Regions from separate parts of the Kitasatospora sp. NPDC036993 genome, predicted to be linked through region 1. Evidence: riboswitches for the same ligand, from Rfam matches in the RefSeq annotation. Region 1 holds a riboswitch; each other region holds the start of a gene.
What was found. Region 1 has a riboswitch for cobalamin ahead of ACZ7C5_RS15400 (FecCD family ABC transporter permease). Riboswitches for the same ligand answer to the same signal wherever they lie in the genome.

Region 1 (10,104 bases):
GCTGTCGTACAGGAAGACGGACGGGCGGCGCTCCGGCTGCGGGACGGCGGCGATCTGCGCCTTGAAGCCGGCGACCAGCTTGTCGGCACGGTCCTTGACGTCGAAGATCTCGCCGAGGTTGGCCAGGTCGGTGTAGAGCGCCTCCAGCGGGTCCATCACGCCGCGCTCGGTGCCCTTGCCGCTGCGGCAGGACTCGCTGAGCACGTACGAGTCGACGCCGAGCGCCTTGAAGGCCTGCGGGGTCACGCCGCTGCCCTCGTCGAAGCCGTAGTGCCAGCCGGCGAAGACCAGGTCGGCCTTGGCGTCCAGCGCGATCTCCTTGGTGATCCGCTGCTTGGAGAGCCACTTCGTCTGCTGGTAGCCGTCCTTCCAGGCGACCTTGTCGAGCTGCCCCTTGTCGTCGGGCATCACGTAGCCGGCCATCCGGTCGGCGAGGCCGAGCGAGAGCATCAGTTCGGTGATGCCGACGTCGTTGGTCACCACCCGGGCGGGCTTCCGGTCGAAGGTGAGCTCGTCGCCGCAGTTGCGCACGGTCACCGGGTAGTGGGCGGAGTCGGCTGCGGCCTCCTTCGGGGCGATCTCGGCGCCGCAGGCGGTGAGTCCGAGGACGAGCAGGGCGGCGGTGGCAACGGCCTTGGTACGCACGGTGGTTCCTTCGGAGGGGGCGGATCAGGCGGAGTGGTCGGAGGGGGCGAGGCGGTCGAACAGCAGCTGGAGGGCGCCGGTCACCGGGTGCCGCACCGGGGTGCCCCGGACGCCGAACACCTCGGCCAGCAGGGCGGGTTCGAGTACCTCGTGGGGCGGGCCCGAGGCGACGATCCGGCCGCCCCGCAGCACGTACAGCAGGTCGCAGTGGCCCGCCGCCAGGTTGAGGTCGTGCAGCGCGGTGAGCACCGTCGGTCCGGCCTCGCGGGCGAGCGCCAGCACCTCCAGTTGGTGGGCGACGTCGAGGTGGTTGGTGGGTTCGTCCAGCACCAGCAGGCGCGGCTCCTGGACCAGCGCGCGGGCGAACAGCACCCGCTGCTTCTCGCCCCCGGACAGGCTCAGGAAGCCCCGCTCGGCGAGGTGTCCGGCGCGGACCTTGCGCAGTGCCCCGGCGCAGCGCTCCTCGTCCCCGTCGGACGGGGCGCCGAAGCCCCGGCGGTGCGGCAGCCGGCCCATGGCCACCACCTCGGCCACCGTGAAGTCGAACTCGGCGGAGTGCTCCTGGGTCAGCGCGGCCACCCGGCGGGCCGACTCGCGCGCCGTGAGCGCGTGCAGGTCGTCGCCGGCGAGCCGGACGACGCCGCCGGCCGGCTTCAGCACCCGGTAGACGCAGCGCAGCAGGGTCGACTTGCCGCTGCCGTTCGGGCCGACCAGGCCGACCACCTGCCCGGCGGCGGCCGCCAGGCTCACCTCGTGGACCAGCCGGGTGCCGGCCAGCTCCACCGAGACGGCGTCGACGGCGAGGTCCTGGGCCAGGGCCGGGCCGGTGGCTCCGGCCGCTTCGGACGGCGTGGTCACGTCGGTCATCGGGTGCCTCCGAAGGCCTGGCCGCGGCGGCGCATCATGATCAGGAAGGCGGGCACGCCGAGCACCGCGGTGAACACCCCGACGGGCAGTTCGGCGGGCGCCAGCAGGGTGCGCGACGCGATGTCCACCCAGACCAGCAGCAGCGCCCCGGCGAGCGGCGCGATCACCAGCACCCGGCGGTGCCCGGCGCCGACCAGCATCCGCGCCAGGTGCGGCATCAGCAGTCCGACGAAGCCGATCGCCCCGCTGACCGCGACCACGGTGCCGGTGACGGCGGCGGTCACCACGAACAGCTCGCGGCGCAGCCGGTCCGGGTCCACGCCGAGCGAGGCGGAGGTCTCGTCGCCCATCGCGAGCGCGTCCAGCCGCCCGGCGGCGCAGGCCAGGTAGGCGAGGCCGGCCAGCACGGTGACGGCGGCGATCGGCACCTTGCCCCAGGTGGCGCCGCCGAGGCTGCCGAGCAGCCACATCATGGCGTCCCTGGCGGCCTCGCCGCGGTCGGCGGCGAAGACCATCAGGGTGGTGGCGGCGGAGAAGCCGTAGGACAGGGCGGTGCCGGTGAGCACCAGGCGCAGCGGGGTGAGCCCGTACGCGGTGCGGGCGGCGAGGTACACCAGCGTCATGGCGGCCAGCGCGGAGCCGAAGGCGGAGGCGGAGATCGCCCACACCCCGAGCGAGGCGAAGGCGCCGAACAGCAGCACGGCGTTGGCGCCGACGGCCGCGCCGGAGGAGATGCCGAGCACGAAGGGGTCGGCCAGCGCGTTGCGCACCAGGGCCTGGACGGCGACCCCGCAGGCGGCGAGTCCGGCGCCGACCACGGCGGCCAGCACGGTGCGCGGCAGCCGGATCTCCCAGACGATCGCGTACGCGGCCGCCTCGTCCGCCTCCAGCCGGCCGCCCGTCAGCCCGGCACCCAGCAGTCGCAGCACCCGGGGCAGGCCGAGCCCGGAGGAGCCGAGGGCGACTCCGCAGACCAGCGAGAGCAGCAGCGCGGCGGCGAGGCCGGCGGCGAGCGGGACGACGGGTATCCGGCGGGTGGGCGGGCCGGCTGCACGGTCTGCGGGTGCGCGGTTCACGGGTGCGCCTTGCCTCGGGCCGCGGGTGCGCCGGGCCGGGCGCGTGCCGGGGCGTGCCGGGGCGCCGGTCCCCTCGCAGTCCGCGGCGAGTTGTCGGGAGGTCAGCGGCCGGGGGCGATCGGGCTGGCGCGGCCGTACGGGCGGGTACGGGCCGTGCTCACCGTTGCGGGTCAGCGCCGGATTCACACCGGACTTCCCCCTCGGACGCCCTGGCAGCATAACAGCCACTCAGGGCAGGCAACCCTTACCGGGCAGGGCTGGACGTGAACGCACGACCGCCCCCGTCCGGCGGTGCGGACGGGGGCGGTCGGCTGGCGACGCGTCAGGCTCAGGCCTGCTTGGTCTCCCAGAAGATCTTGTCGACCTCGGCGATCAGGTCCAGCAGGGCCTGGCCGGTGGCCGGGTCGGTGGACGCCTTGGCGGCCGAGGCGGCCTTCAGGGTGTCGTTGACCAGCTGGTGCAGCTGCGGGTACTTCTCGAAGTGCGGAGCCTTGAAGTAGTCGCTCCACAGCACCGAGATGTGGTGCTTGACGGCCTCGGCGCGCTGCTCCTTGATGATGACGGCGCGGGCGCGGAAGTGCGGGTCCTCGTTGGCCTGGTACTTCTCCTGGGTGGCCTTGACGGACTCGGCCTCGATCCGGGCCTGCGCCGGGTCGTACACGCCGCAGGGCAGGTCGCAGTGGGCGTGGGCGGTGGCGCGCGGTGCAAACAGACGAGAGAACATGGGAGTCCTTCCTTAGATCGTCTTCCCGCGCCCGAGATTACCCCTCCGTCCTCCCGGTTTCGCGATCGGGCGGGGGGCCCAGGGCGAAAGACGGACCAGGAAACGGGCCAATCCGGACATCGAACAGGTGACGGCCCGTACGGCAGACTGGGGGCGGGCCGAGCGGGAGGAGGAGCCGTGGCGCGGAGCACGCGGCCGGAGGGCGCCGGAGCGGGGCGGCGGGGCCGGGGCGGCGTGCTGCCGCTGGGGCTGGTCGACGTGGCGGGGCCGTCCATGGTGCCGACCCTGCGCGAGGGCGACCGGCTGCTGGTCCGCTACGGCGCGCCGGTCCGGCCGGGCGCGGTGGTGCTCTTCCGGCACCCGTTCCAGCAGGACCTGCTGGTGGTGAAGCGGGCCGCCGGGCGCCGGGCCGAGGGCTGGTGGCTGCTGTCCGACAACCGTCCGGTGGACAGCGACAGCCGCAGCTACGGCGCCGTGCCGGACGAGCTGGTGCTCGGCCGGGTGCTGCTGCGGCTGCGTCCCGACCCGGTCTGGCTGGCGCCGGGCCGCCGGCTGGAGCGGCTGCTGCTCACCCCCCGGCTGGCCCGGCTGCCGGGCCTGGCCCGCCGGTTCGGCGTGTGGGTCGAGGAACCCTAGGCCCCGGCCCCGGCCCCGGCCGCGGCCTCCTGGCGCTTGCGGGCCCGGTAGGCGGCCACGTTGGCGCGGGTCGCGCAGCGGTCCGAGCAGTAGCGGCGGGAGCGGTTGGTCGAGGTGTCCAGGTAGGCGTTGCGGCAGGGCGCGGCCTGGCAGATGCCGAGCCGGTCGGCGCCCAGCTCGGTCAGGTGGACGGCCAGGCCCATGCAGGCCACCGCGCTGAAGTGCGCGGTGGCGGTGGGCGAGTTGTCGGCCAGGTGCAGGTGCCAGCGCGGCCGCCCGGCGTCGTCCAGGAAGTCGTGCCCGGAGATCAGCGGGCTGACGGGGTACTCCATCAGCAGGCTGTTCAGCAGGTCGACGCCGCGGATCTCGTCCCCCTCGGCGGCGGCCTCGAAGACCCCGCGCAGGCGGGTCCGCACGGCCCGGAGCCTGGGCAGGTCGGACTCGTCGGCGAGCGTGGCGGCCCGCGAGGAGTCGGAGAACAGGCCGCGCACCGCCTCCACGGAGGTCAGCGCGTCGGTGCCGCGCTCGGGCTCCTCGGTGTTCACCAGCCGAACGGCGAGATCGGCGTACGCGGCGAGCTCCACAGGGGTCCTTCCAGAATGCGGTAACGGGCTTACTGCCTCCAGCCTATTACCCGGGCGGGGACTCCACCCTACGGCCCGGGCGGCGGCTGCGGCCCACGGCCCGGGCGGAAAACGGTCGGCGCCCGGCAGGGGAGGCCTGCCGGGCGCCTGGGGCACGGGTTCAGAGCACCTTGGACAGGAAGGCCCTGGTCCGCTCGTGCTGCGGGTCGGTGAGCACCTCGCGGGGGTTGCCGGACTCGACCACCACGCCGCCGTCCATGAACACCAGCGCGTCGCCGACCTCGCGGGCGAAACCCATCTCGTGGGTGACGACCACCATGGTCATGCCCTCCTCGGCGAGGCCGCGCATGACGTCCAGGACGTCGCCGACCAGCTCCGGGTCGAGCGCCGAGGTGGGCTCGTCGAAGAGCATCAGCTTGGGCTTCATGGCCAGCGCGCGGGCGATCGCGACGCGCTGCTGCTGGCCGCCGGAGAGCTGCGAGGGGTAGTTCCGCGCCTTGTCGGCGAGGCCGACCCGCTCCAGCAGGGCCATCCCGCGCTCGCGGGCGTCGGCCTTGCTCTCGCCCTTGACCTGGACCGGCGCCTCCATGACGTTCTCGACGGCGGTCATGTGCGGGAACAGGTTGAAGCGCTGGAAGACCATGCCGATGTCGCGCCGCTTGAGGGCGACCTCGCGGTCCTTGAGCTCGTGCAGCCGGTCGCCCTTCTGCTGGTAGCCGACCAGCTCGCCGTCCACCCAGAGCCGGCCGCCGTTGATCTTCTCCAGGTGGTTGATGCACCGCAGGAAGGTCGACTTGCCGGAGCCGGACGGGCCGATCAGGCAGAACACCTCGCCCTTCCTGACCTCCAGGTCGATGCCCTTGAGCACCTCGACCAGGCCGTAGGACTTGTGCACGTTCTCGGCGCGGACCATGGGCTCGGCGGACGCGGCGGCGCCGGCCGGGGTCTTGGTCAGGTCGGTCATACGTGACCACCTCCCTCGAGGCCGGGAACGACGTCGGCACTCGTCTTCGGGGCGGGCTTCCCGGCGAACAGTCCCCGCAGCCGTTGCAGCGGGGTGGGCGGGAGGGTGCGGTTGGAGCCTCGGGCGTAGTGGCGCTCGATGTAGTACTGACCGATGGTCAGCACCGAGGTGAAGAACAGGTACCAGAGGCTGACCACGATCAGCAGCGGGATGTTCTGGTAGTTCCTGGAGTAGATGACCTGGCCGGCCCGGAAGATCTCCTCCAGGGAGATCACCGAGACCAGCGAGGTGGTCTTGAGCATCGAGATGGTCTCGTTGCCGGTCGGCGGGATGATCACCCGCATGGCCTGCGGCAGGACGATCCGGCGCATGGTCTGGAACCGGCTCATGCCGAGCGCGTGCGAGGCCTCGGCCTGGCCCTCGTCCACCGACTGGATGCCGCCGCGGACGATCTCCGCCATGTAGGCGGCCTCGTTGAGGCCGAGGCCCAGCAGTGCCGCGACGAACGTCGGGATCAGCACGTTGGTCTGCTCGGACCAGAACTCCGGCCCCCACGGGACGCCGATCGACAGCTTGGCCCAGATCAGGCCGAGGAAGTTCCAGAACACCAGCTGCACCAGGACCGGGGTGCCGCGGAAGATCCAGATGTAGACCCAGGCGACGCCGGCCAGCAGCGGGTTCGGGGACAGCCGCATCACCGCGAGGATGATGCCGCCGACCACGCCCATGAGCATGGCGAGCACGGTCAGTTCCAGCGTCACCAGCAGGCCGTGCATGATGCTGTCGTGGAACAGGTACTGACCGACGATGTCCCACTTGAAGGCGGGGTTGGTGAAGGCGGCGCTCAGCAGCATGGCCGCGAGCACGGCGATGACGACGGCGCCCGCCCAGCGTCCGGGGTGGCGGACCGGGACGGCCTTGATGATCTCAGGCCGCCCCCTCTGCGCCGTCCCCTTGTCCAAAGAGTTCACGGTGTGGCCTCGGGGGAGAAGATGAAGCGTACGAGGGTCAGCTGACGGCGCCGTTGACGGCCGACTTTTCGATGGCACCGGCCTCGACACCCCACTTGGTGAGGATCTGCTTGTAGGTGCCGTCGTCGATCAGCGACTGGACGGCGCCCTGGATGGCCGGGGTGAGCTTGGAGCCCTTGGCCAGGGCGACGCCGTAGGGGGCCGTGCCGTAGGTCTCGCCGACCTTCTCCAGCTGGCCGCCGGACTGCTTGATCGCGTAGTCGACGACCTGGGAGTCGGCCATCAGCGCCTGGTCGCGCCCGGAGACCACGGCGTTGGTGACGTCCGTCTGGAGGTCGAACTTGTCGCCGCCGTTCTGGACGCCCGGCTTGCCGGCCTTGGCGCAGTCGGGGTCGCGGGTGTCCTTGATCTCGTCGGCCTGGGTGGTGCCGGTCTGGACGGCGACCTTCTTGCCGCAGAGGTCCTTCGGGTCGACCTTCTCCGGGTTGCCCTTCTTCACCGCGACGGCGCTGCCGGAGTTGAAGTAGGTGACCATGTCGACGATCTGCTCGCGCTCCTTGTTGTCCGTGAAGGACGACATGCCGAGCTGGAACTTGTTCGACTGGATGCCGGGGATGATCGCGGTGAAGCCGGAGTCCTGCACCTCGGCCTTCAGCCCGAGCTTGGCGGCGATGGCGTTGGCCAGGTCGACGTCCATGCCGATGACCTTGCCGCTGTCGTCCTTGAACTCGTCCGGCGCGTACGACGCGTCGGCGCCCACCACGAGCTTGCCGGCCGTCTTGACGTCGTCCGGGACGAGCGCGGCGAGCTTGGGGTCGGCCTTGACCTCGTTGACGGTGGCGGAGGCGTTGGGGGCGCCGCCGCTCTCGGTCTTGCTGCTGCTGCAACCGGTCAGCACGAGGGAGACGGAGGCGGCGACGACGCCGGCTGCGAAGAGCCGGTTGCGCTTGGTACGGGCGGTCATGAAGGGGGATCTCCATCCTGGGGGAGAGAGGTCGGGCGGAGCGCGCCGCGGGAGCGGCGCACCGGAACAGCGAGCCGGACGTCCGGGTACGGGTGCGTGGTGCCGTACGTCGTCGTACGTGCAGGCCGGGTCGTGCAGTTGCCCGGGTGCGCGGGAGCCACCCGGGGCCTTACGAGGTACTGCTTCCGCCACCCTCCGCCGAGGTGGACGTTGACCGAACCGCCTCGACCAGGGGCCTGCTCGATCCGAGATGGGGGGAATCCTGCCATCTGATGACGGTCAGGTGGCCCTCATCCAGATCAAAATCGGATAACGAGGGGTCACGCTGTCCGCTATTCGGACTTATTCCGTGACCCTGTCACTCTGCGCATAAGTATGCGGACCGGTGGGTGTCGTTCCCGGAGGCCCGCCGCCCGCGCCCCGGATGCCGCCGCCGGTGGTCCCGGCCTGCCGGGCCCACCGGCGGGTGTGTCAGAATTCGTCACCGGGTGACCCCCGAACGCTCGAACCAGACCGACGAGCCCCGACAGGCTCGGGGTGCTCAGGAACGGAAGCCTCAACGCGGCTCCGTATCCGGGGCTCCGACTCCCCTCGGATCTGTTTCACTCCTGCGGGTACGCGTGCGCTCACGCCGTCCGCCGCCGCCGGAGCCCGGTGTTTCCGACTCCGGGCCCCCGAGCGCGACGGCGCGGCGATGAACCGTGCGTGACGAGGACGAAAAGGCATAGGTGCGATGCCTCCGTCCGACCTAGGCTCGGCCCGGAAGCACAACGCGGGCAACACCAGACCCCATAAAACCCTCATCCGAGGGCGCCGCCCGACGGCAGCGCCCCGACCCTGAACACCCGGGTCCGCTTCGGCGTACCCGGTTTCCGGTTTCCGGACGGGTCGTCCTGTCCGTCGGCCCGTGCGTCCTCGCCGATCAATGACGAAGAGGTCATCGTGGCAGCGGAGATCATTCACAGCAGCACCCAGGACACCGACGATCCGGTCGACGCGGTCTTCGCGCTCCACCGCGGCGGCAAGATGGAGATCCGGGCGACCGTCCCGGTGCGCGACGCGGACGACCTGTCCCTCGCCTACACCCCCGGTGTCGCGCGGGTCTGCACGGCCATCGCCGAGCAGCCCGAGCTGGTCAACGACTACACCTGGAAGTCCAACACCGTCGCGGTGGTCACCGACGGCACCGCGGTGCTGGGCCTCGGCGACATCGGCCCGCAGGCCTCGCTGCCCGTGATGGAGGGCAAGGCCATCCTGTTCAAGCAGTTCGGCGGCGTGGACGCGGTGCCGATCGCGCTCGCCTGCACCGGGGTCGACGAGATCGTCGAGACCGTGGTCCGGCTGGCGCCCTCGTTCGGCGGCGTCAACCTGGAGGACATCTCCGCCCCCCGCTGCTTCGAGATCGAGCGCCGGCTCCAGGAGGCCCTGGACATCCCGGTCTTCCACGACGACCAGCACGGCACCGCGATCGTCACCACCGCCGCCCTGTGGAACGCGGCCAAGGTGACCGGCCGTGAGATCGGCTCGCTGCGGGCCGTCATCTCCGGCGCCGGCGCGGCCGGCATCGCCATCGCCAAGATGCTGGTCGCGGCCGGCATCGGCGACGTGGCCGTCTGCGACCGCAAGGGCGTGGTGTACGAGGGCCGCGGCGACCTCACCGACGTCAAGGCCGAGATCGCCGGGCGGACCAACCGCTCCGGCCTCAAGGGCTCGCTGGCCGACGCGCTGGCCGGCGCCGACGTGTTCATCGGCGTCTCCGGCGGCACCGTGCCGGAGGAGGTCGTCGCGACCATGGCCGAGGGCGCGTTCGTCTTCGCGATGGCCAACCCCACCCCGGAGATCCACCCCGAGGTCGCGCACAGGTACGCCGCGGTGGTCGCCACCGGCCGCAGCGACTTCCCGAACCAGATCAACAACGTGCTGGCCTTCCCCGGCATCTTCGCGGGCGCCCTCCAGGTCCGCGCCTCCCGGATCACCGAGGGCATGAAGCTGGCCGCCGCCAAGGCGCTGGCCGGCGTCGTGGCCGACGAGCTGACGCCGCAGAAGGTCATCCCCTCGCCGTTCGACGAGCGGGTCGCGCCGGCCGTCACCAAGGCCGTCGCCGAGGCCGCCCGGGCGGAGGGCGTGGCGCGGATCTGACGATCCGGCCGCACATCCGGCCGACGGCCAGGGGCCGGGACACGCGTCACACGTCCGCGTGGTTCCCGGCCCCGGCCGTCGGGGCTATCGTCCGGGGCATGTTCGCTGCCTACGCCGCACGTACCGACGCCGCCGACCCGCTGAGCGGGCTGGAGCTGGGCGACCTCCCCGAGCCGCAGGCCCGTCCGGGCTGGAGCGTGGTCACGGTCAGGGCCGCCAGCCTCAACCACCACGACCTGTGGTCGCTGCGCGGGGTCGGCCTGCCCGCCGAGAGGCTGCCGATGATCCTCGGCTGCGACGCCGCCGGCGTCGACGAGCACGGCAACGAGGTGGTCCTGCACTCGGTGATCGGCCAGAGCGGCCACGGGGTCGGCCCGGACGAGCCGCGCTCCATCCTGACCGAGCGCTACCAGGGCACCTTCGCCCAGCGGGTCGCGGTGCCCACCTGGAACCTGCTGCCCAAGCCCGCCGGGCTGAGCTTCGAGCAGGCCGCCTGCCTGCCCACCGCCTGGCTGACGGCCTACCGGATGCTGT
Region 2 (10,104 bases), on a different contig from region 1:
CCGCTCAGCCCGGGGTGCCGCTCGGCGGACAGGTAGGTCTCGCGGCGGTCGATCTCCACGGACAGGGTGACGTCGGGCGCGGTCAGGTCCACCCGCAGGCCGGCCACCCGGGGCTGCAGACGGCCCCCGAGTTCCCGCTCCAGCTGGGAGGAGGTCAGCGGGAAGGTCTTGTCGCGCCGTTTGACGCGCACGGCGAAGCCGGTGGCGGCCCGCCCGGCGCACGCGGTACGCAGCACCTCCAGCCCGTTGGCCTCGATCGACTCCATCGTGCTGGGCACGCGCAGCGCCGGTTCCACGGAGCTGAAGCCGATCACGGTACGCGCCCTGGCCACCAGGGTCTCCACGGGCACCTGCCCGCCGAGCACGGTGAGGCTGTGCGGGGTCCGGATCCAGGTCGAGCCGCCCACCCCGCGCAGCGCCGCCCGCAGGTTCTCCTCCAGGCGGTTCACGAACAGGCGCCGGTTGCGCCCCTTGAGGGCGACCTCGCCGTGCTTGAGGAGCACGCAGGGGCCGTAGGGGTCGGTGCCGCCGCGCGGAGCGGGCAGGCGGGTGTCGTCGGTCGGGTGGTCCATCCGGAAGTCCCAGTGTCGTCGGTCGGTGTCGTCGGCAGCGTCCATCGTGCAGGACGGGCCGGAGTAGGAGCCAGGCGCGTCCGCCGGGGGCGCGGTTCACGCCCGCGCCCCCGCCGTCAGTGCCTCCGCCGTCGGCGCCGTCCGGGGCGCGGCGGGTCCGCGGCGCCGCAGCGCCGCCTCGACCCGGACGGCGTCGGCCGTGTCGCGGACCTCGTGCACCCGTACCGCCCACGCCCCCTGGGCGGCGGCCAGGACGCTGGCCGCCGCGGTGGCCGCGTCGCGTTCCCTGGCCGGGCGGGCCTCGCCCGTGTCCGGGTCGGCCAGCAGCTCGCCCAGGAAGCGCTTGCGCGAGGCCGCCACCAGCAGCGGGCGTCCCAGCGCGCTCCACGCGTCCAGCGAGGCCAGCAGCGCCCAGTCGTCCCGCCTGCTCTTGGCGAAGCCGAGGCCCGGGTCCACGATGACCTGCGACGGGTCGACCCCGGCGGACACCACCGCGTCCATCTGCCGGGCCACCTCGCCGATCACCTCGGCCACCACGTCGGTGTAGTCGGCCAGTCCGTCCATGCCCGCGGACTGCCCGCGCCAGTGCATGACGACGAAGGGCACCCCGGTCCTGGCCACGGCGCGGGCCATGCCCGGATCGGCCCGGCCTCCGCTGACGTCGTTGACGATCCGCGCGCCGGCCTCCACCGCCGCCTCGGCGACCCGGGCCCGCATGGTGTCGATGCTGACCAGGACGCCCTCGCCGGCGAGAGAGCGCACCACCGGCAGCACCCGGCGCAGCTCCTCCTCCTCGGACACCCGGGTCGCTCCCGGCCTGGTCGACTCCCCGCCCACGTCCACGATGTCGGCGCCCTGCTCCGCCAGCAGCAGCCCCCGGTCCACCGCCCGCCCCGGGTCCAGCCAGCGACCGCCGTCCGAGAACGAGTCGGGGGTCACGTTCACGATTCCCATCACTGCGCACCGGTCCCATCCGGGGAGTCCCGGCAATGCCTGCGAAGGTCTTTTCATGTCCCCATTGTGCCGTCCCGTCCGGGATCTTCCCCGGGCACCCCCGGTGGAGAAATCCGTATCACGGAGTGGACGCTCCGGGATTGGTCCGCACCAATCCGGATAACCTCCTGTCATGACACTCGGAATCCCCACCACGCGCACGGACCGGGCGGCCTCCATCCGCGAACTCCTCGCGACCGGCAGGCGTTCCTACTCGTTCGAGTTCATGCCGCCCAGGAGCCCCGAAGCGGAAGCCGGCCTGTGGAATGCGATCCGGCGACTCGAAGCCCTGTCCCCCACCTTCGTCTCGGTGACCTACGGTGCCGGCGGGTCGACCCGGGAGCGGACGGTCAACGTCACCGGCCGCATCGCCCAGGAGACCACCCTCACCCCGGCCGCCCACCTGACCGCCGTCGGCCACAGCGTCGCCGAGCTTCGGAACATCCTCGGGCACTACGCCGACCAGGGCGTCCGCAACATCCTGGCGCTGCGCGGCGACCCGCCGGGCGACCCGCTGGGCCGCTGGGACCGCCACCCGGACGGGGTGGAGTACGCGGCCGACCTGGTGCGGCTGATCAAGGAGTCCGGGGAATTCTGTGTCGGCGTGGCCGCGTTCCCGGAAATGCACCCGCGGTCTCCCGACTGGGATTCCGAGATCGGGCATTTCATCGCCAAATGCCGGGCCGGAGCGGACTACGCGATCACCCAGATGTTCTTCGAGACGGACAGTTACCTCCGTTTCCGGGACCGGCTGGAATCCTCCGGGTGCACCGTTCCGATCATTCCGGAGATCATGCCGGTGACCACCATCCGGTCACTCCGGCGGATCCCCGACCTGTCCACCGCGGCCATTCCCCGGGAATTCTCCGAGCGCATGCTAAAGCACCGGGACGACCCGCGGGCGGTCCGCTCGATCGGCATCGAGTACGCGACCGGCATGTGCCGGCGCCTGCTGGCCGAAGGGGTCCCCGGCCTGCATTTCATGACCATGAACTTCTCCACGGTCACGACGGAGATCTACCAGAACCTCGGGCTGCCCGAGTCCGGCTGAGCTCGGCCCGGGCCTCCGGGGCACGAGGTGCCGGGGCGGCTACGACGGGGTCGCCGTACCCGCCCCGGTCACCGTCAGCCTGCGAGTTCCTCGCGCAGCAGGCGGGCGGCGCCGACCAGGCTCTCCAGCGAGGCCCGGGTCTCCGGCCAGCCGCGGGTCTTCAGCCCGCAGTCCGGGTTGACCCAGAGCCGCTCCGCCGGGATCGCGGCCAGGCCCGCGCGCAGCAGCGAGACGGCCTCCCCGGTGCCGGGGACGCGCGGGGAGTGGATGTCCCACACGCCCGGACCGACCTCGCGCGGGTAGCCCGCCCCGGCCAGTTCGCCGGCCACCTCCATGTGCGAGCGGGCGGCCTCCAACGAGATGACGTCCGCGTCGAGTTCGTCGATCGCGGTCATGATGGCGCCGAACTCGGCGTAGCACATGTGGGTGTGGATCTGGGTCTCGGCCCGCACCCCCGACGTGGCCAGCCGGAAGGCCTCGGTGGCCCAGTCCAGGTAGGCCGGGCGGGCCGCGGCCCGCAGCGGGAGGGTCTCGCGCAGGGCCGGCTCGTCGACCTGGACGACGGCCGCGCCCGCCGCCTCCAGGTCGGTCACCTCGTCGCGCAGCGCGAGGGCGACCTGCCGGGCGGTGTCGGCGAGCGGCTGGTCGTCGCGGACGAAGGACCAGGCGAGCATGGTGACCGGGCCGGTGAGCATGCCCTTGACCGGGCGCTCGGTGAGTCCCTGGGCGTAGCGGAACCACTCCGTGGTCATCGGGTGGGGGCGGGAGATGTCGCCGGCCAGCACCGGCGGCCGCACGTACCGGGTGCCGTACGACTGCACCCAGCCGTGCCGGGTGGCGAGGTAGCCGGTGAGCTGCTCGGCGAAGTACTGGACCATGTCGTTGCGCTCGGGCTCACCGTGCACCAGGACGTCCAGGCCGGCCTTCTCCTGGTACGCGATGACCTCGCGGACCTCGGCCTCCATCCGCTCCCGGTAGGCCGCCGCGTCGATCCGTCCGGCCGTCAGGTCGGCGCGGGCGGTGCGCAGTTCGGTGGTCTGCGGGAAGGAGCCGATGGTGGTGGTCGGCAGCAGCGGCAGGCCCAGCCGGGCCCGCTGGGCCTCGGCCCGGACGGGGTAGGGCTGGGCCCGGCGGGCGTCCTCGGCGGTGACGGCGGCGGCGCGGGCGCGCACCGCCGGGTCGCGGGTGATCGGCGAGCCGGCCCGGGAGGCCAGGTCGGCGCGGTTGGCGGCCAGGTCGGCCGTCACCGCGCCGGTGCCCTCGCGCAGGCCCCGGGCGAGCAGCGCCGCCTCGCCGGCCTTCTGCCGGGCGAAGGCCAGCCAGCGGGCGATCTGCGGGTCGATGTCGCGCTCCGCGGCGGCGTCGACCGGCACGTGCAGCAGCGAGCAGGACGGCGCCACGTCGACCGTGCCGGCGAGGCCCAGCAGGGTCGCCAGGGTCGCCAGCGACTTCTCCAGGTCGTTGATCCAGATGTTGCGCCCGTCGATCACCCCCGCCACCAGCCGCTTGCCGGGCAGTCCGCCGACCGCGGCGAGGTCGTCCAGGTTCGCGGCGGCCGGGCCGGTGAAGTCCAGCGCCAGGCCCTCGACCGGTGCCTTCGCCAGCACCGGCAGCGCCTCACCGAGCCGGTCGAAGTAGCTCGCGACCAGCAGCTTGGGCCGCTCGGTGAGGGCACCGAGCTCGCGGTAGGCGCGGGCGGCGGCGTTGAGTTCGGCCGGGGTGCGGTCCTGGACGAGCGCGGGCTCGTCCAGCTGCACCCAGCCGGCCCCCGCGGCCCTGAGCGCCGCGAGCAGCTCGGCGTAGACCGGCAGCAGCCGGTCCAGCAGCGTGATCGGCTGGAAGTCCTCGGCCACTCCCGGCGCCGGCTTCGCCAGCAGCAGGTACGTCACCGGGCCGACCAGCACCGGCCGCGCGGTGTGGCCCAGCGCCAGCGCCTCCCGCAGCTCGCCGACCGCCTTCGCCGGGTCGGCGGCGAACACCGTGTCCGGCCCCAACTCGGGGACCAGGTAGTGGTAGTTGGTGTCGAACCACTTCGTCATCTCCAGCGGCGCGACGTCCTGGGTGCCGCGCGCCATCGCGAAGTACCCGGCCAGCGCGTCGGCGTCCACCGCCTCCCGGTGCCGGAGCGGGATCGCGCCGACGGCCACGGTGGTGTCCAGCACGTGGTCGTAGAGCGAGAAGTCGCCGGTCGGGACCTCCTCGATCCCGGCCTCGGCGAGCTGCGCCCAGTTCGTCCGGCGCAGGTCGGCGGCGGTCGCCAGCAGCGCCTCCGCCGGGACGGCGCCCTTCCAGTACCCCTCGATCGCCTTCTTCAGTTCACGGTTGCGGCCCTGGCGGGGGTAGCCGTGCACGGTGGCGACGCTCGCCGCGGCTGCGGACTTCGTGGTCAAGGGACTCTCCTTCGCGAGCCTGATTCCTCAAGTGCCCGGTGACGGCACGAGGACGCGAAGGGATGACGAACCGGACGGATACCCGTGCACGCGCACGGCCCCGCCAGGTATGGTCGCCGACCCGCCCACGAGGTCACCGGATGGCCGCACGCGAACGGTCGCGCACGGGCAGTGGCAGGTCTTCGGACTCGTGGGCGCGCCCTCCCCGGCCTCACCAGGGCGGACACCTACTGGCCGTCGCTTCCCAGACCCGTTCCCGGGCCCAGTGCGTATGACGGCGGTCGTTCCCACTCACCGCTGCGGGGCAGTCCCGGACTGGCCAGTCGAAAGGCGTCACCGGGTTCCCTCTTGCGACGCGCCTGCCTGGCGGACAGGGCGAACCAGCTGCTCCGTCAGCTTAGGGGCAAACCGGCGGCGCCGAGGCGGAAATCTCGAAAGGCGTCCGCATGGTGGGACGTCGTCGCGGGCCGCTACTCGGCGGGCTCCAGCTCCGGCTCGGTCCTGCGGGCCCGCCGCTCCCGTGCCACCCGGCCGCGCTGCCGGTCGGCGGCGCTCTCCAGGAGCAGCTCCGGGACCCGGTGGGGCCGGCCCTCGGCGTCGACCGCCACGAACACCAGGTGCGCCGTCGCCACCCTGGTGACGGGCCCGGTGAGGTTCCACCGCTCCGAGGTCACCGCCACCGACACGTCCATCGACGTCCGTCCGACGTGGTCGACCCGGGCCCGGACGGTGAGGAGGTCTCCGGCCCGGACGGGCGCGAGGAACGACATCTCCTCGACCGAGACGGTGACCGCGGTGACACCGGCGTGCCGGCCCGCGGCGGCGGCGGCCGCGTCGTCGATCAGCTTCATCATCACGCCGCCGTGCACCGTCCCGTAGAGGTTGGTGTCGTGGTCGCTCATGATGTGGGCCAGGGTCACCGCGGACTCGGCCGGGGTGCGGGAGAGCGCGGAGGGGCTGGTCACAGCGACGGCCCGCCCTTCGGGGCACCGGACGGGGCCACGGCCGGACGCCCGGCGTGCCGGCTCCGCGGGCCGTCGGGCCCGGGCCGGTGTCCACGGCGTACGGGCTCGTGGGGATCGTGGTCGGTGTTCCGCTTCACGGAACTCTCCTTCGCGGTTTCGCACACCCCGGGCACGCGAAGGGGCAGGCAGCGGTCCGGACACGTCCCGCCTGCACCGTCGACCCGCCCTCGGGGTCCTGGTGGGACCGCGGGCCGGCACGGCACGCGGGCAGCGGCAGGTCTTCGGACTCGTGGGCACGCCCTCCCGGCCGAACCGGGACGGGCACCTACTGGCCGTCGCTTCCCGGGCCCGCTTCCGGGCCGGTGCACATGACGGCGGTCGTTCCCACTCACCGCTGCGGGGCAGTCCCGGACTCGCACCGGGTTCCCTCTTGCGACACCCCGCCTGGCGGACGGGGCGAACCAGCTGCCCCGCCAGCTTACGTCCATCGGCGCAGCTCACAGCCACCGCCCACCGGCCTGACCCGGCCCGGGGGACCACGCGCGGGGCCGGACGGCAGAATGTCCCCATGCGGCAGATCTTCGTCATCGGCATCGGTGCGGGCGACCCCGACCACCTCACCCTGCAAGCGGTCAAGGCCCTCGGCCGTACCGACGTCTTCTTCGTCCTCGGCAAGAACGAGGAGCGGCAGGACCTCATCACCCTGCGCCGCCGGATGCTCGCCGAGCACGGCCGGCCGGGGCACCGCGTGGTCGAGGTGCCCGACGCGGAGCGCGACCGCGCCACTCCCGCGTACACGGCCGCGGTGGACGACTGGCGCGTCCGCCGCGCCGATCTGGTCGAGCGGCTGGTCGCCGAGCACCTCGGCGAGGGCGAGAGCGGCGCGTTCCTGGTCTGGGGCGACCCGGCCCTCTACGACAGCGTCATCGCCGTGGTGGACGACGTGTCGGCCCGGGGCGGTGTGTCGTTCGAGTACCGGGTGATCCCGGGCATCAGCAGCGTCTCCGCGCTCGCCGCCGCGCACCGCACCACGCTGACCCGGGTCGGCCGCCCGGTGCAGATCACCACCGGCCGCCGCCTCGCCGAGGGTTTCCCCGAGGGAGTGGACGACGTGGTGGTGATGCTCGACGGCCGGGCCGCCTTCACCGAGGTCGACCCCGCGGGGTTGGAGATCCACTACGGCGCCTACCTCGGCACCCCGGACGAGGTGCTCGTCTCCGGGCCGCTTGCCGAGGCCGCTCCGCGGATCCGCGAGCTGCGCGCGCGGGCCCGCGCGCGCAAGGGCTGGATCATGGACACCTACCTGCTGCGCCGGTCGGACGGCTGACGGCTGACGGCTGACGGCTGTCGGGACACGGTGCGCCGCCCCGGGGGTGGGGCGGCGCGGCGCGTCAGCGAGCTTGATCTCCGGCTGCCCGAACTTCGCGGTGTCCGCCGCCAGCAGCACGTCGCAGAGCATCGCCAGCTCGCAGCCGCCGCCCAACGCGTGGCCCGCCACCGCCGCGACCACCGGCTTGCGCAGCGCACCGAAGCGGTCCCAGGCGGCGAACCAGTCGCCGAGGTAGGCGTCGACGAATTCGAGCGACTGCATCTCCTTGATGTCGGCGCCGGCCGCGAAGGCCTTCTCCGAGCCGGTGACCAGCAGACAGCCGGTCTCCGGGTCACGGTCGAACTCCGTTGCCACGGCCACGACTTCGTTCATCAGCCGGGCGTTCAGGGCGTTCAGTGCCTTGGGCCGGTCCGGGGTGATCAGCCCCACCCGGCCCTGCGCTCGACCAGGATCGTCTCGTAGCCGGTCACTCGGCACCCTCTCCCAGGGTCGTGATGATGGCCGAGAAGTCCAGTCCGGCCGCCTCGCCCCGGGCGAAGGAGGCGTACAACTCGGCAGCCCGGCGCCCGAATTCGGCCGGCAGGGCGGAGGCGGTGGCCGCGTCGGCGGCCAGCCCGAGGTCCTTGGCCATCAGGGCCGCGGCGAACCCGGCCGCGTACTCGCGGTTGGCCGGGCTGGCCGGGACGGGCCCGGGGACCGGACAGTTGGTGGTGAGCGCCCAGCACTGGCCGGAGGCCGTGGCGGCGACGTCGAAGAGCGCCTGGTGGCTGAGACCGAGGCTCTCCCCGAGGAGGAAGGCCTCGCTCACCGCGATCATCGAGACACCGAGGATCATGTTGTTGCAGAGCTTCGCGGCCTGCCCGGCACCGGACGGGCCGCAGTGCACCACCGTGCGCCCCATGGCCGCCAGCACCGGCTCCGCCTCGGCGAACTCGCCGTCGGAGCCGCCCACCATGAAGGTCAGGCTCGCGGCCTCGGCCCCGGGCACTCCGCCGGAGACCGGCGCGTCCGCGGCCAGGTGCCCCGCGGTGCGGGCCAGGTCTGCGGCGATCCGGGCGTCCCCGACCGCGATGGTGGAGCAGTCCACGAACAGCGCGCCGCGCGGCGCCGCCGCCGTCAACTCCCGGTAGGACTCCAGGACGTGGCGCCCGGCGGGGAGCATGGTGACGACCACCTCGGCCGCCGCGACCGCCTCCGCCGCCGAGCCGGCCACGGCCACGCCGTGGCCGGCCGCGCGTTCCCTGGCGTCCTCCGCCAGGTCGTAGCCGGTCACCCGGAGCCCCGCCCCCACCAGGTTGGCGGCCATCGGGCCGCCCATGTTGCCCAGCCCCACGAATCCGATGTTCAGGCTCACCAGCGCTCCAGGGTGCTCGTGGTGGAGAGACCGAGCTCACGCTCGCCCAGCCTCGCGAAGTGGCGGTCGACCTCGGCGTCCCGCACGGCGGCCAGGTCGGCCGGGCTCCAGCGCGGGGTGCGGTCCTTGTCGATCACCTGGGCCCGGATGCCCTCCGGCAGGTCGGCGGTGGCGAGCGCGGCGCAGGAGGTGCGGTACTCCTGGTCGAGGACGGCCTCCAGCGGGCCGAGCGCCCGGGCCCGGCGCAGCGCGGCGAGCGTCACCTTGACGGCGGTGGGCGAGTTGGCGGCGATCCGGTCGGCGGCCTCTCCGGCGGCCGGGTCGCCGGCCGCCGCCAGCCGCTCGACGATCTCCTCGACGGTCGGCGCGGCGTAGCAGCGGTCGATCCACTCCCGCTGCCCGGCCAGCCGGCCGGGCGGTGCGGCCGCGATGTGCCGGGCCAGCGCGTCGTGCACCGGCCGGACGGCCAGGTCGTCCAGCAGGGCGGGAAGCCGCCCGGCGGGCACGAAGTGGTCGGCGAACCCGCACAGCAGGGCGTCCGCGGCGCCGACCGCGCCGGCCGTGAGGGCCAGGTGGGTGCCCAGTTCGCCGGGGGCGAGGGCGAGCAGGTAGCTGCCGCCGACGTCCGGGACGAAGCCGATCCCGGTCTCCGGCAGGGCGATCCGGCTGCGTTCGGTGACGATCCGGACGCTGCCGTGCGCGGAGACGCCGACCCCGCCGCCCATCACGATGCCGTCCATCAGTGCCACGTATGGCTTCGGGTAGCGGGCGATCCGGGCGTTGAGGTGGTACTCGTCGCGCCAGAACCGCTCGGCGGCGGCGCGGTCCCCGCCGGTGGCGGCGCGGTGGATGGCGACGATGTCGCCGCCCGCGCAGAGCCCGCGCTCGCCGGCGCCGGTGACGACCACGGTCGCGACGGCGTCGTCGTGCTCCCAGTCGTCCAGGGCCCGGGCGATCCGCAGCACCATGGCGTGGGTGAGGGCGTTGAGGGCCTTGGGGCGGTTGAGCACGATCAGCCCGGCCCGGCCCTCCCGGTGGACCAGGACGTCGTCGGCCCCGGTGGTGTCGGCCCCCATCAGGCGGCCCCGATCAGGCCGCGGGCGACGATGACGCGCATGATCTCGTTGGTCCCTTCCAGGATCTGGTGCACCCGCAGGTCGCGGACGGTCTTCTCGATGCCGTACTCGGTCAGGTAGCCGTAGCCGCCGTGGAGCTGGAGCGCCTGGTTGGCCACCTCGAAGCCGGTGTCGGTGGCGTGCCGCTTGGCCATCGCGCACAGCTGCGGGGCCCGCGGGTCGCCGCGGTCCAGGGCCGCCGCCGCGCGCCAGAGCAGCGCCCGAGCGGCCTCCAGTTCGGTGGCCATGTCGGCGAGCCGGAACTGGAGCGCCTGGGCGTGCAGCAGCCGGGCGCCGAAGGCCTCGCGGTCGGCGAGGTGCGCCGTCGTCCGCT
Region 3 (10,104 bases), on a different contig from region 1:
CAGCGCGTCGTCGCGGCTGAGATCGGCGGCGGAGACGAGGTGGCGCTTCACGCGGGTTACTCCGGGAGGTGCGGTTCGGTGGGCCTGGAGGCCAGGGCCTGGGAGCTGCGGGCGGCGTGGTCGCGGTCGCCGACCAGGACGGCGTCCACGCCGTCGCTGTCGGACAGGCGCACCTGCACGGCCTCGCGCAGCGAGGTGGGGAGGTTCTTGCCCACGTAGTCGGCGCGGATCGGCAGCTCGCGGTGGCCGCGGTCGACCAGGACGGCGAGCTGGACGGCGCGCGGGCGCCCGATGTCGTTCAGCGCGTCGAGCGCGGCCCGGATGGTGCGGCCGGAGAAGAGCACGTCGTCGACCAGGACGACGAGCTTGCCGTCGATGCCGCCGGGCGGGATCTCGGTGTGCTCCAGGGCGCGGGCGGGCTTCAGCCGCAGGTCGTCCCGGTACATGGTGATGTCCAGGGTGCCCAGCGGGATCTCGCGCCCGGTGATCTGGGCCAGCCGGGCGTGCAGCCGGCGGGCGAGGTGGACGCCCCTGGTGTGGATGCCGAGCAGCACGACGTCCTCCGCGCCCTTGGCGCGCTCGACGATCTCGTGCGCTATCCGGGTGATGACCCGGGCGATGTCCGTGCCGTCCAGCACCTGGTGGGGCGGCCGGGGCGTCGGTTCGTGGTTGGTGGTCATGCCGAAGCGGACCTCCTTCCCCGCCTCACCGGACGGGTCTTAAAGGATGTCTGGGATGGCCCCCGCCGACCGGGCGCGGGCTTCGGTCATCCTAGCAGCGCACTGGATCGCAAACGGACGGCCACCATTCCGCTTCCCTGGGTTAACACCCCGGACGCGCCGACGATGCGGGCCATTCGCACGACTGCCCCATTCGGCTTGACGCAACTACCTTACTCTACGTAACCTCACAGTGAGTTACGAGACGGACGTCGGACCCACCGGTAACGGCGTCGACAATCGCCCGTGACCCACCACTGAACGCGAAACAATCTCGTCCGGGGAGATCAATGTCCAGCGACTACGCGAAGCAACTCGGAGGCAAGCTCCGAGCGATCCGCACCCAGCAGGGTCTCTCCCTGCACGGTGTCGAGGAGAAGTCCCAGGGGCGCTGGAAGGCAGTCGTCGTCGGCTCGTACGAGCGCGGCGACCGTGCGGTCACCGTGCAGCGACTGGCCGAGCTGGCCGAGTTCTACGGCGTCCCGGTCCAGGAGCTGCTGCCCGGCGGCACCCCCGGCGGCGCGGCAGAGCCGCCGCCGCGCCTGGTGCTCGACCTGGAGAGACTGACCCAGGTCCCTTCCGAGAAGGCCGGCCCGCTCCAGCGCTACGCGGCGACCATCCAGAGCCAGCGCGGTGACTACAACGGCAAGGTGCTGTCGATCCGTCAGGACGACCTGCGCACCCTGGCGGTCATCTACGACCAGTCGCCGTCGATCCTCACCGAGCAGCTCATCTCGTGGGGCGTACTGAACCCCGACGCGCGCCGCGCGGTGCGCGAGGAAGACGTGAGCTGAGCCTCGCCGCACCGGCTCCCGCCAGCGGATCCAGGCACGGCCCAGCACGTTTTTCACCTGTGCTGGCAAGCAGAAACGTCACGGCGCGGCTCCCCAGAGCGGGGGCCGCGCCGCGGTGCGTGGCACGGCCGGAGGCGTCAGCAGACCGTGTCCAGGCTGTAGCCGGGCTGCGCCGACACCCCGTCCAGCCGGACCTGCCGGTCCGCGGGCGCCCAGTCCTGCCCGCCGCTCGACCAGGCCCAGGAGGCCGGCAGGTACTCCCCGCAGGAGGCGGCCGAGCCCTGCGAGCCGTGCAGCACCGCGACGCCCGGCAGCTCCAGGGCCAGCCCGGCGCAGAGCACCGCGCAGACCAGCTCCAGGTCCTCGTCGTTGATCCGGACCACGCCGTCCTCCCACTGGAGCACCCGCGCCGCCGCGTTCAGCTGCCCGCCGGGTGCGTCCACCCGCAGGCGCAGCTCGTACACGCCGGCGCCCGCGCCGACCAGCATCCGCCGGAACACCTCGCCCCCGCGCCGGTAGGCGGCGCGCACCCAGGCGGTGTGCTCCTCGTCGGGCGCGGCCGCGCCCCCGTACAGGCCCCCGTCGAGCAGCAGGTCGGTGTGGCAGAGCGTCAGCCCGTTCTCCCGGGCGCGCACCAGGCGCGGCACGAAGTCCCCGGCCAGCTCCTCGCCCTGATAGGCGAGCAGCTGGGTCTGGAGGGCCGGGTTGACCAGGTAGCGGTCCCGCGCGGCGGGCTCGGCCGGGTCCAGCCCGTGCAGCACGCAGAACTCCTCGAAGTCCTGCGGGTGGAACATCCGGGCCCGGACGGTGTCGAACCGCTCCAGCGCCTCGGCCAGCAGGTCGGCGGTGTCGGCCAGGTAGCGCTCGTGGTCGGGGGCGTCGGAGATCCCCCAGGCGCGGGCCCGGGCGAAGTCCGCGGCGTTGGCGAGCACCCCGATGACGAACGCCTGCTCGGCGCCCCCGGCCCGCTGCGGCCCGTGCGGCGCGCGCACCGCGGGCCGCGAACCGCCGGCGGTGCAGTCGGAGTTGCGGCGGGCGCGACCCTTCTGGCTCATGCGCCCACCTCGCTGCGCTCGGCAGAGGCATTCGCCCAGACGCACCTATCGACTGTTCGCTCGCTGCGCTCGCTCACGAGTGGCTCCTGGCTTCAGGGGTGGACGGTCCGCGGCGGTCATGCCGCTGACCGTCTTCCTCCCCATCCGCGCGCGCCGCACACGTACGGCGTGTCACAGGAATGTAACCACCGGTAATGCGGGGGCCGCGGGTCAGGCCGACCGGGGCACCCGGGCCAGCTGGCGGGACTGCGCGACCAGGCGGCCGGACTCGTCCCAGACCTCGGCGTCCTCCTCGAAGTAGCCGCCGGCCAGGTTGCGGGTGGCGTGGGTGACCCGCAGCCAGCCGGGTACCGGCCTGGCGCGCAGGTGGACGGTCAGCTCGACGGTGGGGGCCCAGCCGGGCATGCCCAGGTCGAAGGTGACCGGCGGCAGCGCGTCGGCGACCAGCAGGAGCAGCAGCGGGTCGGGGTCGCGGCCGTCGGCGAGCCGGAACCAGCCCTGGATCCGCCCCTGGCCGGAGGGCTGCCCGAGCGCCCAGCCGACGGTGGCCGGGTCCAGCCGCAGGTCGAACCGCTCCAGCAGGGCGGCCTGGGCGATCAGCTCCCTGGGCGCGTGCTCGACGCCGATGCACTGGTCGGGCGGCGGCAGCCGCGGCGGCTGCGCGCTGGTGCGCACCTCACCGTCGGCGGCGGCGAGGTCGCCGTGGCTGGCCACCACCCGCAGCCGCTCGACGCCGTCCTGGCCGAGTGAGGCGGTACCGGTGGACAGGCCGCGGCCGGAGCGCAGCACCTCGGTGCGGACGGTGGCGGGTCCCGGGGTGGACGCGGACAGGTAGTAACCGCTGATCGACACCGGGTCCGGGTGGGTGCCGTGCTCCAGCGACAGCGCGTGTGCGGCCACCGCGAGCAGCAGTCCGCCGTTCACCCCGCCGCCGATCTGCCAGCCGGCGCCGAGCTCGGCCTCGTAGCGGCCGGCCTCCTCGGGGTGCCTGGTCAGGGCGATGCCCTGGTCGAACTCGCTGCGGATCGCCGTGGTCATGGGGAGAGACCTGCCCTTCACGCGTGCTGACGGACATCAAGTTACCGATGGGTAAGCCCTCACCCTACGCCGCCCGGGTGAAACGCGGAACGGCCGCCGGACCCGTGTTCGGGTCCGGCGGCCGTTCCGAGGTCGTTCCGTGAGGCCGATCCCCGGGGTCGACCCGCGAGGTCGACCCGCGAGGTCGATCCGTCAGCGGCGGATGCTCGGCTTCAGCTCCAGGAAGCGGGCGAGCAGGCCGTTGACGAAGGCCGGGGAGTCGTCCGTGGAGAACTCCTTGGCGATCTCGACGGACTCGTCCAGGACGACGGCGTCCGGGACGCCGTCCTCCCAGATCAGCTCGTACGCACCGAGCCGCAGGACGTTGCGGTCCACGATCGGCATCCGGTCGAGCGTCCAGCCCACCGCGTACTGCTCGATCAGGTCGTCGATGCGACGGGCGTGCTGGACGTACCCCTCGATGAGCTCCATGGTGTACTCACCGACCTGCGGGGTGCCCTCGTCGGGCTTGGGCTCGCGAGCGCGGGCCACCCAGTCGGCGAGGACCCGCTGCGGGTCTACCCCGCGGTGGTCGGCCTCGAAGAGGATCTGGAAGGCCCGGGTACGGGCCTTGCTGCGTGCGGCCGACACGGACTTACTTCACCCGGCCGAGGTAGCTGCCGTCGCGGGTGTCGACCTTGACCTTCTCGCCGGTGGTGACGAAGAGCGGGACGGCGATCTCGGCGCCGGTCTCCAGGGTGGCCGGCTTGGTGCCACCGGTGGAGCGGTCGCCCTGGACGCCCGGCTCGGTCTCGGCGATGACCAGCTCGACGGCGGCCGGGAGCTCGATGTAGAGGACCGAGCCCTCGTTCTGCGCGACGGTGGCCTCGAAGCCCTCGAGCAGGTACTTGGCGGCGTCGCCGACGACGAGCGGCTCGATGGTCAGCTGGTCGTAGGTGCTCATGTCCATGAACACGAAGTTCTCGCCGTCCTTGTACGAGAACTGCATGGTGCGCTTGTCGACGTTGGCGGTCTCGACCTTGGTGCCCGCGTTGAAGGTCTTGTCGACGACCTTGCCGGTCAGGACCTCCTTCAGCTTGGTACGCACGAAGGCCGGGCCCTTGCCGGGCTTGACGTGCTGGAACTCCACGACGGACCAGAGCTTGCCGCCGTCCAGCTTGAGGACCATGCCGTTCTTGAGATCGTTCGTGGAAGCCACGGGCGCACTTACTCCTGGATATAGCTGTCAAGGAACCAAGGTTCGCGTCCTGCCGCCGACGGCCGGAGGGCCGCGGTCACAGGGCGAGGAGCTCCTTGGTGGTGATGGTGAGCAGCTCGGGCCCGCCCTCTTCGAAGGGGCGCACGACGAGCGTGTCCTCGATCCGGACGCCGCCCTTGCCCGGGAGGTGGACCCCTGGGCCGACGGTGACCGGCACGCGGCTGTCCAGTTTACCCATGTCCGACGGACCGAGGCGCGGCGCCTCCCGGATCTCCAGCCCGATGCCGTGGCCCACCGGGTGCGGGGAGGCCTCGGCGTGGCCGGCCGCCTCCAGCACCTGCCGGGCGGCCCGGTCGGGCACGCACTGCTCCACTCCTGGTCCGAGGGCCTCCCGCCCGGCCCGCTGGGCCCGGAAGACCAGCCGGTGCAGCTCCACCTGCCAGGGCGCGGGGGCTGCGCCGATCACGAAGGTACGGGCGGTGGAGACGCCGTAGCCCCGGTACTGGGCGCCCATCACCACGGTCAGGAAGTCGCCCTCCTCCACCCGGCGGTCGGTCGGCTGGTGGGCGGCCTGGCCGGAGTGGCTGCCGGTGCCGACCGAGACCGGGAAGGCGGCCCGGTCGGCGCCGTGGTCGATCATCCGGCGCTCCAGCTCCATCGCCAGGTGCCGCTCGGTGCGGCCGACCAGGATCGACTCCAGCAGCTCGCCGAGCGCCTGGTCGGCGATCTCGGCGGCGATCCGCAGGTCGGCGATCTCGTGCTCGTCCTTGACCACTCGCAGCCCCTCGACCACCCGGCCGAGGTCCACCAGCCGGGCCCCCTCGGCCAGGCCCCCCACCGCCCGGTGCCTGCTGACGGTCAGGTCGTGCTCCTCCACGGCCAGGCCCGACACACCGGACCTGGCGGCGGCGGCCGCGGCGGCCAGCGCGGTGTCCGCTCCGGTCGCCACCGGCATCCGGGCGACGTCCGGGGCGATCAGGTGCTCCCCCGAGTCGTCCGGGGGCAGGTCGTCCGGCAGCGCGAGCAGCGCTCTCTCCCTGGTGAGCAGCAGGGTCGCCCCACAGGGCGCGCAGCCCGTGAGGTACCGCACGTTCGCCGCACGGGTGACCAGGGCCGCATCGGCCCCCGTCGCACTGCAGTGCTCCCTCACCCGTTCCCGCCGCCCCGCGTACGCATCCGCCATGCGTCGAGCCTACGAACCCCCGGCCCGAAGCGCCCGCCGAGCACCCCCGACAGAACCCCCAGTACCCCTTGCGCGCCCCCCGCGCTTCCGTGCCCTCCCCCTCGGGCACGCGCCGGGTTCCCCGCTCCCCCGGGCGTCGGACGCCGGGAATGGGCGGGGCCGGGCCCACGTTGGACGGGGTGGAAATGAATTCCATTTCGGTGCACGGGCTCGGTCCACCGACCGGGACCCGCCGCCCCTGGCCCCAGGAGGACGCCCGATGGCCCGCAGCGAACTGCGCCCGGTGATCAAGCTCCGCTCCACCGCCGGCACCGGCTTCACGTACGTGACCCGCAAGAACCGCCGCAACGACCCGGACCGGATGGTCCTGCGCAAGTTCGACCCGGCCGCCGGCCGGCACGTCGACTTCCGCGAGGAGCGCTGACCCCGCCCACCCGGACGGCGCCTCCCCCCGGCGCGGGGAGGCGCCGTTCCGCGCACGGGTCAGTGCTTCTGTGCCCCCTGGCCGGGCGTCCAGCGCTTCTCGACGTGGGCGAGCTTCCAGTACCCGATCGCGATCGCCCAGACCACCACGAACAGCCCGGCGATGGCGTACCCGACGTTGTCCAGCGAGATCTCGGCGACGAACCCGGTGACCGGGTCGGTCAGGTCCAGCTTCTCGTGCAGCACCCCGACCAGCTCGATGGTGCCGATGATGAAGGCCACCGCGATCGACAGACCCGTGATGGTCAGGTTGTAGTACACCTTCCGCACCGGGTTGGCGAAGGCCCACTGGTACGCGAAGTTCATGAACGTCCCGTCCAGGGTGTCGAACAGGCTCATCCCGGCCGCGAACAGCAGCGGCAGGCAGACGATCGCGTACCAGGGCAGCCCGGAGGCCGCGCCCGAGCCGGCCATCACCATCAGGGTGACCTCGGTCGCGGTGTCGAAGCCCAGGCCCAGCACCATGCCGACCGGGAACATCTGGCCCGGCCTGGTGATCGAACGGGTCGCCCGGTTCAGCACCCGGGCCATGAAGCCGCGCGAGTCGAGGTGGGCCTCCAGCTCCTTCTCGTCGTACTGCCCGGCGCGCATCGAACGGAACACCTTGAGGATGCCGAGCAGCGCCGCCAGGTTGAGCGCGCCGATCAGGTAGAGGAACACGCCGGAGGTGGTGGTGCCGACCACGCCGAGCCACTTGTGGGTGGCCGACTCGTCGTCCATCAGGGTGTTCGCCAGCTGCGCGCCGCCCGCCACCAGGGCGGCCATCAGCACCACCATCGAGGAGTGCCCGAGGGCGAACCAGAAGCCCACCGAGACGGGGCGCTTGCCGTCCGCCATCAGCTTGCGGGTGGTGTTGTCGATCACCGCGATGTGGTCGGCGTCGAAGGCGTGCCGCATCCCGAGGGTGTAGGCGGTGACGCCCAGGCCCACCCCGAAGACCTGGGTGCCGACCTCGTACTTCTCGGGCGCGACCAGGAAGAGGAGCGTCCCGAAGGCCACCACGTGCATGGCCAGGATCACCCCCATCAGCCCGGCCGTACGGATGGTGTCCTCGCGCCGCCACTGGAAGCTGGGCAGCACCGAGGGCGCCGGATTCGCCCCGGCGGCAACGGTTTCGGGCAGGGTCATCTGCGGATCACGCTCCAGCACCTCGTGGAAAACCTCGTGAGATGCCGTGGCCGGTCTCCTGGCTTACGGGACGCCCGTACCCGCCTTCCCAGGTGCGCGGGGCACCCAGTGGCTCCATGGGTACGGACGACGCTCCTCCGCGGGCGGAGGAACGACCCGATCACAGTGGCGAGGGCCGCTCCGGACTGGGGACCCCTGAGGGTCCGTCACCGGTCTTCCCGAGCACCACGGCGGGCTACACCGTAGGGGCCCCGCCCGACCCGTGCAAGGCTGCGCACGTGCGCAGGTGTCCAGGATCACAGACCCTTGCCTGCGAGAATGCCGGCATGCATCTCGTACCTGCCGACCGCGTGGGCCACCGCACCATCGACGGGCACCGGGTCTGCGAGGCCATCGCCGCGATCGGCGATCCCGCGCACGTCCGGACCTGGGCCGAGCGCTTCTCGCTGCTCGCCGACCCCGGACGCCTCGCCCTGCTGCTCGCCCTCCACCGGGCCGGCCCGCTCGCCGTGACGGACCTGGCGGTCGCCACCGGCATGCGCGACCCCGCCGTCTCCCAGGCCCTGCGCCTGCTCCGCACCGCCGGGGTGGTCACCGGCGACCGGGACGGACGAGTGGTGCGCTACCGGCTCGTGGACGAGGCCATGCGCCCCCTCCTCGACGAGTGCGCCGCCGCCGAGCACCACGAGCCCAGCGCGGCGGCGGGCTGACCCCCACTCGGAAACCGTGCCGCGGCGGAGCCGGATGAGTACGATCATGGTGTGCCGTCCCACCCCCACGCCTGGCCCGCCGACCGCTGGAGCACCCGACCGGTCAGGGCCCGCGTGCTGGCGGTCGCCCGCACCCTCACCTCGGCCACCCGGGTCCTGGACGTCCTCACCCTGCTGAGCCCGGACGGCATCGAGCGGTACTTCACCGTCAACCCCGGCTCCGCCTTCGCCGACCGCGCCCTGGACGACTACCTGCGCGGCCTGCCCGGCTTCACCGTGCTGGACTGGGAGGACGCCGTCCGGCACCGCTTCGACCTGGCCGTCGCCTGCGCCGTCCACTCCTCCATGCACCGCCTGGACGCCCGCCTCGTCGTCCTCCCGCACGGCGTCGGCTACAACCGCCTGGTCACCGAGTCCACCGGCGACACGGTCACCGCCGCCGGCCTGTCCCGCAACGAACTCACCCACCGCGGACGGGTGTTCGTGGACGTCCTCGGCCTCTCCCACCCCGAGCAGCTGGACCGGCTTCGGGTCTCCTGCCCCGAGGCGCTGGACGTCGCCCGGGTCGTCGGCGACCCGTGCTTCGACCGGATGCTCACCAGCCGGCGCTCCCGCGACGGCTACCGCGCCGCGCTCGGCGCCACCGGCGGCCGACGGCTCGTCGTCGTCAGCTCCACCTGGAGCGGGCACTCGTTGCTCGGCCGCCACCCCGACCTCCCCCAGCGGCTGGTCCGCCGGCTGCCCGCCGACGAGTACACCGTGGCCGTCGTCCTGCACCCCAACGTCTGGAGCCGCCACGACCCCGAGGCGCTGCTCGACGACGCCCGCCGGATGGGCCTGCGCCTGATCCCGCCCCACCAGGGCTGGCAGGCCGCACTCGTCGCCGCCGACTGCGTGATCGGCGACCACGGCTCGGTCACCGTCTACGGCGCCGCCCTGGAACACCACACCGTGCTCGTCGCCACCGGCGCCGCCGAACTCGACCCGCACTCCCCCGGCTACGCCTTCGGCCAGGCCGCGCCCGTCCTCGACCCGGACGGGGACCTCGCCGCCCAGCTCGAACTCGCCCTGGCCCGGGGCCCGGCCGACCTCAGCGGCGTCACCGGCCGCTCGCTCGCCCACCAGGGCGAATCCGCCCACCTGCTGCGCCCGCTGCTCTACTCCTTCCTGGACGGACTCGACGAACCCGCGGACGAACCGGCCGTACCGCCCTACCCCAGGCCCGTTCCGCGCCCCGCGACCGCCGAGGGGCCCACCGCGTACGACGTCGAGGGAGTGAGCGAGGGCACCGAGGTCAGCCTCCGGCGCTACCCCTTCGACCCGCGCGACCACACCCCGCGCGGCTTCCACGCCCTCACCGACGACCACCCCGGCGACGCCCTGCGCCACACCGCCGAGGTGCTCGCCCGCACCGAGGCCCACGCCGAACGCCCCGCCACCCGCTGGCTCGCCGACACCGCCGCCGAACTGCCCGGCCTCGCCGTCGCGGTGGCCGCCCTCGGCCCGGCCCGCCATCTGCTGCGGCTGCGCGGCGGCCCGCTGCTGGAGGCCCGCGCCGAACCGGACTGGGGCCGCCCCGACCCCGGCATCGACCCGCTGCTGCTCGGCTCCGCCGTCGCCTCCTGGCTCGCCGACGGCGGCGACCCGGCCGGCCTCCCCGACCACGGACTCACCGTCCGCACCGGCGGCCACCGTACCCGGGTGTCCTTCAGTACCGGCCCGTAGGCTCCTAGGACGGGCCCTGACCGGCCAGTTCCCGCAGCCGTTCGCGGCTGCGCTCCGCCAGTTCCACGTCG

Region 2: linked by a shared signal. The riboswitch ahead of metE (5-methyltetrahydropteroyltriglutamate--homocysteine S-methyltransferase) and the one ahead of ACZ7C5_RS15400 (FecCD family ABC transporter permease) in region 1 are both predicted to bind cobalamin.
Region 3: linked by a shared signal. The riboswitch ahead of nicT (Nickel transporter NicT) and the one ahead of ACZ7C5_RS15400 (FecCD family ABC transporter permease) in region 1 are both predicted to bind cobalamin.

Annotation. Positions count from the first base shown of each region.
Region 1 is NZ_JBVJRP010000006.1:323,852-333,955, forward strand. It holds gene ACZ7C5_RS15390 (ABC transporter substrate-binding protein) at 1-645, opposite strand, end outside; gene ACZ7C5_RS15395 (ABC transporter ATP-binding protein) at 670-1,512, opposite strand; gene ACZ7C5_RS15400 (FecCD family ABC transporter permease) at 1,509-2,588, opposite strand; cobalamin riboswitch at 2,711-2,849, opposite strand; gene sodN (superoxide dismutase, Ni) at 2,917-3,312, opposite strand; gene sodX (nickel-type superoxide dismutase maturation protease) at 3,490-3,948, shown strand; gene ACZ7C5_RS15415 (CGNR zinc finger domain-containing protein) at 3,945-4,532, opposite strand; gene ACZ7C5_RS15420 (amino acid ABC transporter ATP-binding protein) at 4,693-5,496, opposite strand; gene ACZ7C5_RS15425 (amino acid ABC transporter permease) at 5,493-6,467, opposite strand; gene ACZ7C5_RS15430 (ABC transporter substrate-binding protein) at 6,505-7,431, opposite strand; gene ACZ7C5_RS15435 (NAD(P)-dependent malic enzyme) at 8,374-9,570, shown strand; gene ACZ7C5_RS15440 (zinc-binding dehydrogenase) at 9,669-10,104, shown strand, end outside.
Region 2 is NZ_JBVJRP010000031.1:37,326-47,429, reverse strand. It holds gene thiI (tRNA uracil 4-sulfurtransferase ThiI) at 1-572, opposite strand, end outside; gene folP (dihydropteroate synthase) at 669-1,583, opposite strand; gene metF (methylenetetrahydrofolate reductase [NAD(P)H]) at 1,699-2,616, shown strand; gene metE (5-methyltetrahydropteroyltriglutamate--homocysteine S-methyltransferase) at 2,691-5,006, opposite strand; cobalamin riboswitch at 5,163-5,407, opposite strand; gene ACZ7C5_RS36800 (acyl-CoA thioesterase) at 5,477-5,971, opposite strand; cobalamin riboswitch at 6,228-6,452, opposite strand; gene cobF (precorrin-6A synthase (deacetylating)) at 6,540-7,298, shown strand; partial or broken gene ACZ7C5_RS36790 (enoyl-CoA hydratase-related protein) at 7,305-7,771, opposite strand; gene mmsB (3-hydroxyisobutyrate dehydrogenase) at 7,768-8,655, opposite strand; gene ACZ7C5_RS36780 (enoyl-CoA hydratase/isomerase family protein) at 8,652-9,731, opposite strand; gene ACZ7C5_RS36775 (acyl-CoA dehydrogenase family protein) at 9,731-10,104, opposite strand, start outside.
Region 3 is NZ_JBVJRP010000003.1:389,955-400,058, forward strand. It holds gene ACZ7C5_RS07980 (aspartate carbamoyltransferase catalytic subunit) at 1-51, opposite strand, end outside; gene pyrR (bifunctional pyr operon transcriptional regulator/uracil phosphoribosyltransferase PyrR) at 57-680, opposite strand; gene bldD (transcriptional regulator BldD) at 1,010-1,513, shown strand; gene ACZ7C5_RS07995 (hypothetical protein) at 1,651-2,568, opposite strand; gene ACZ7C5_RS08000 (thioesterase family protein) at 2,779-3,606, opposite strand; gene nusB (transcription antitermination factor NusB) at 3,799-4,236, opposite strand; gene efp (elongation factor P) at 4,241-4,804, opposite strand; gene ACZ7C5_RS08015 (M24 family metallopeptidase) at 4,881-5,987, opposite strand; gene rpmG (50S ribosomal protein L33) at 6,247-6,411, shown strand; gene nicT (Nickel transporter NicT) at 6,471-7,598, opposite strand; cobalamin riboswitch at 7,630-7,843, opposite strand; gene ACZ7C5_RS08030 (ArsR/SmtB family transcription factor) at 7,925-8,308, shown strand; gene ACZ7C5_RS08035 (hypothetical protein) at 8,360-10,033, shown strand; gene ACZ7C5_RS08040 (AAA family ATPase) at 10,038-10,104, opposite strand, start outside.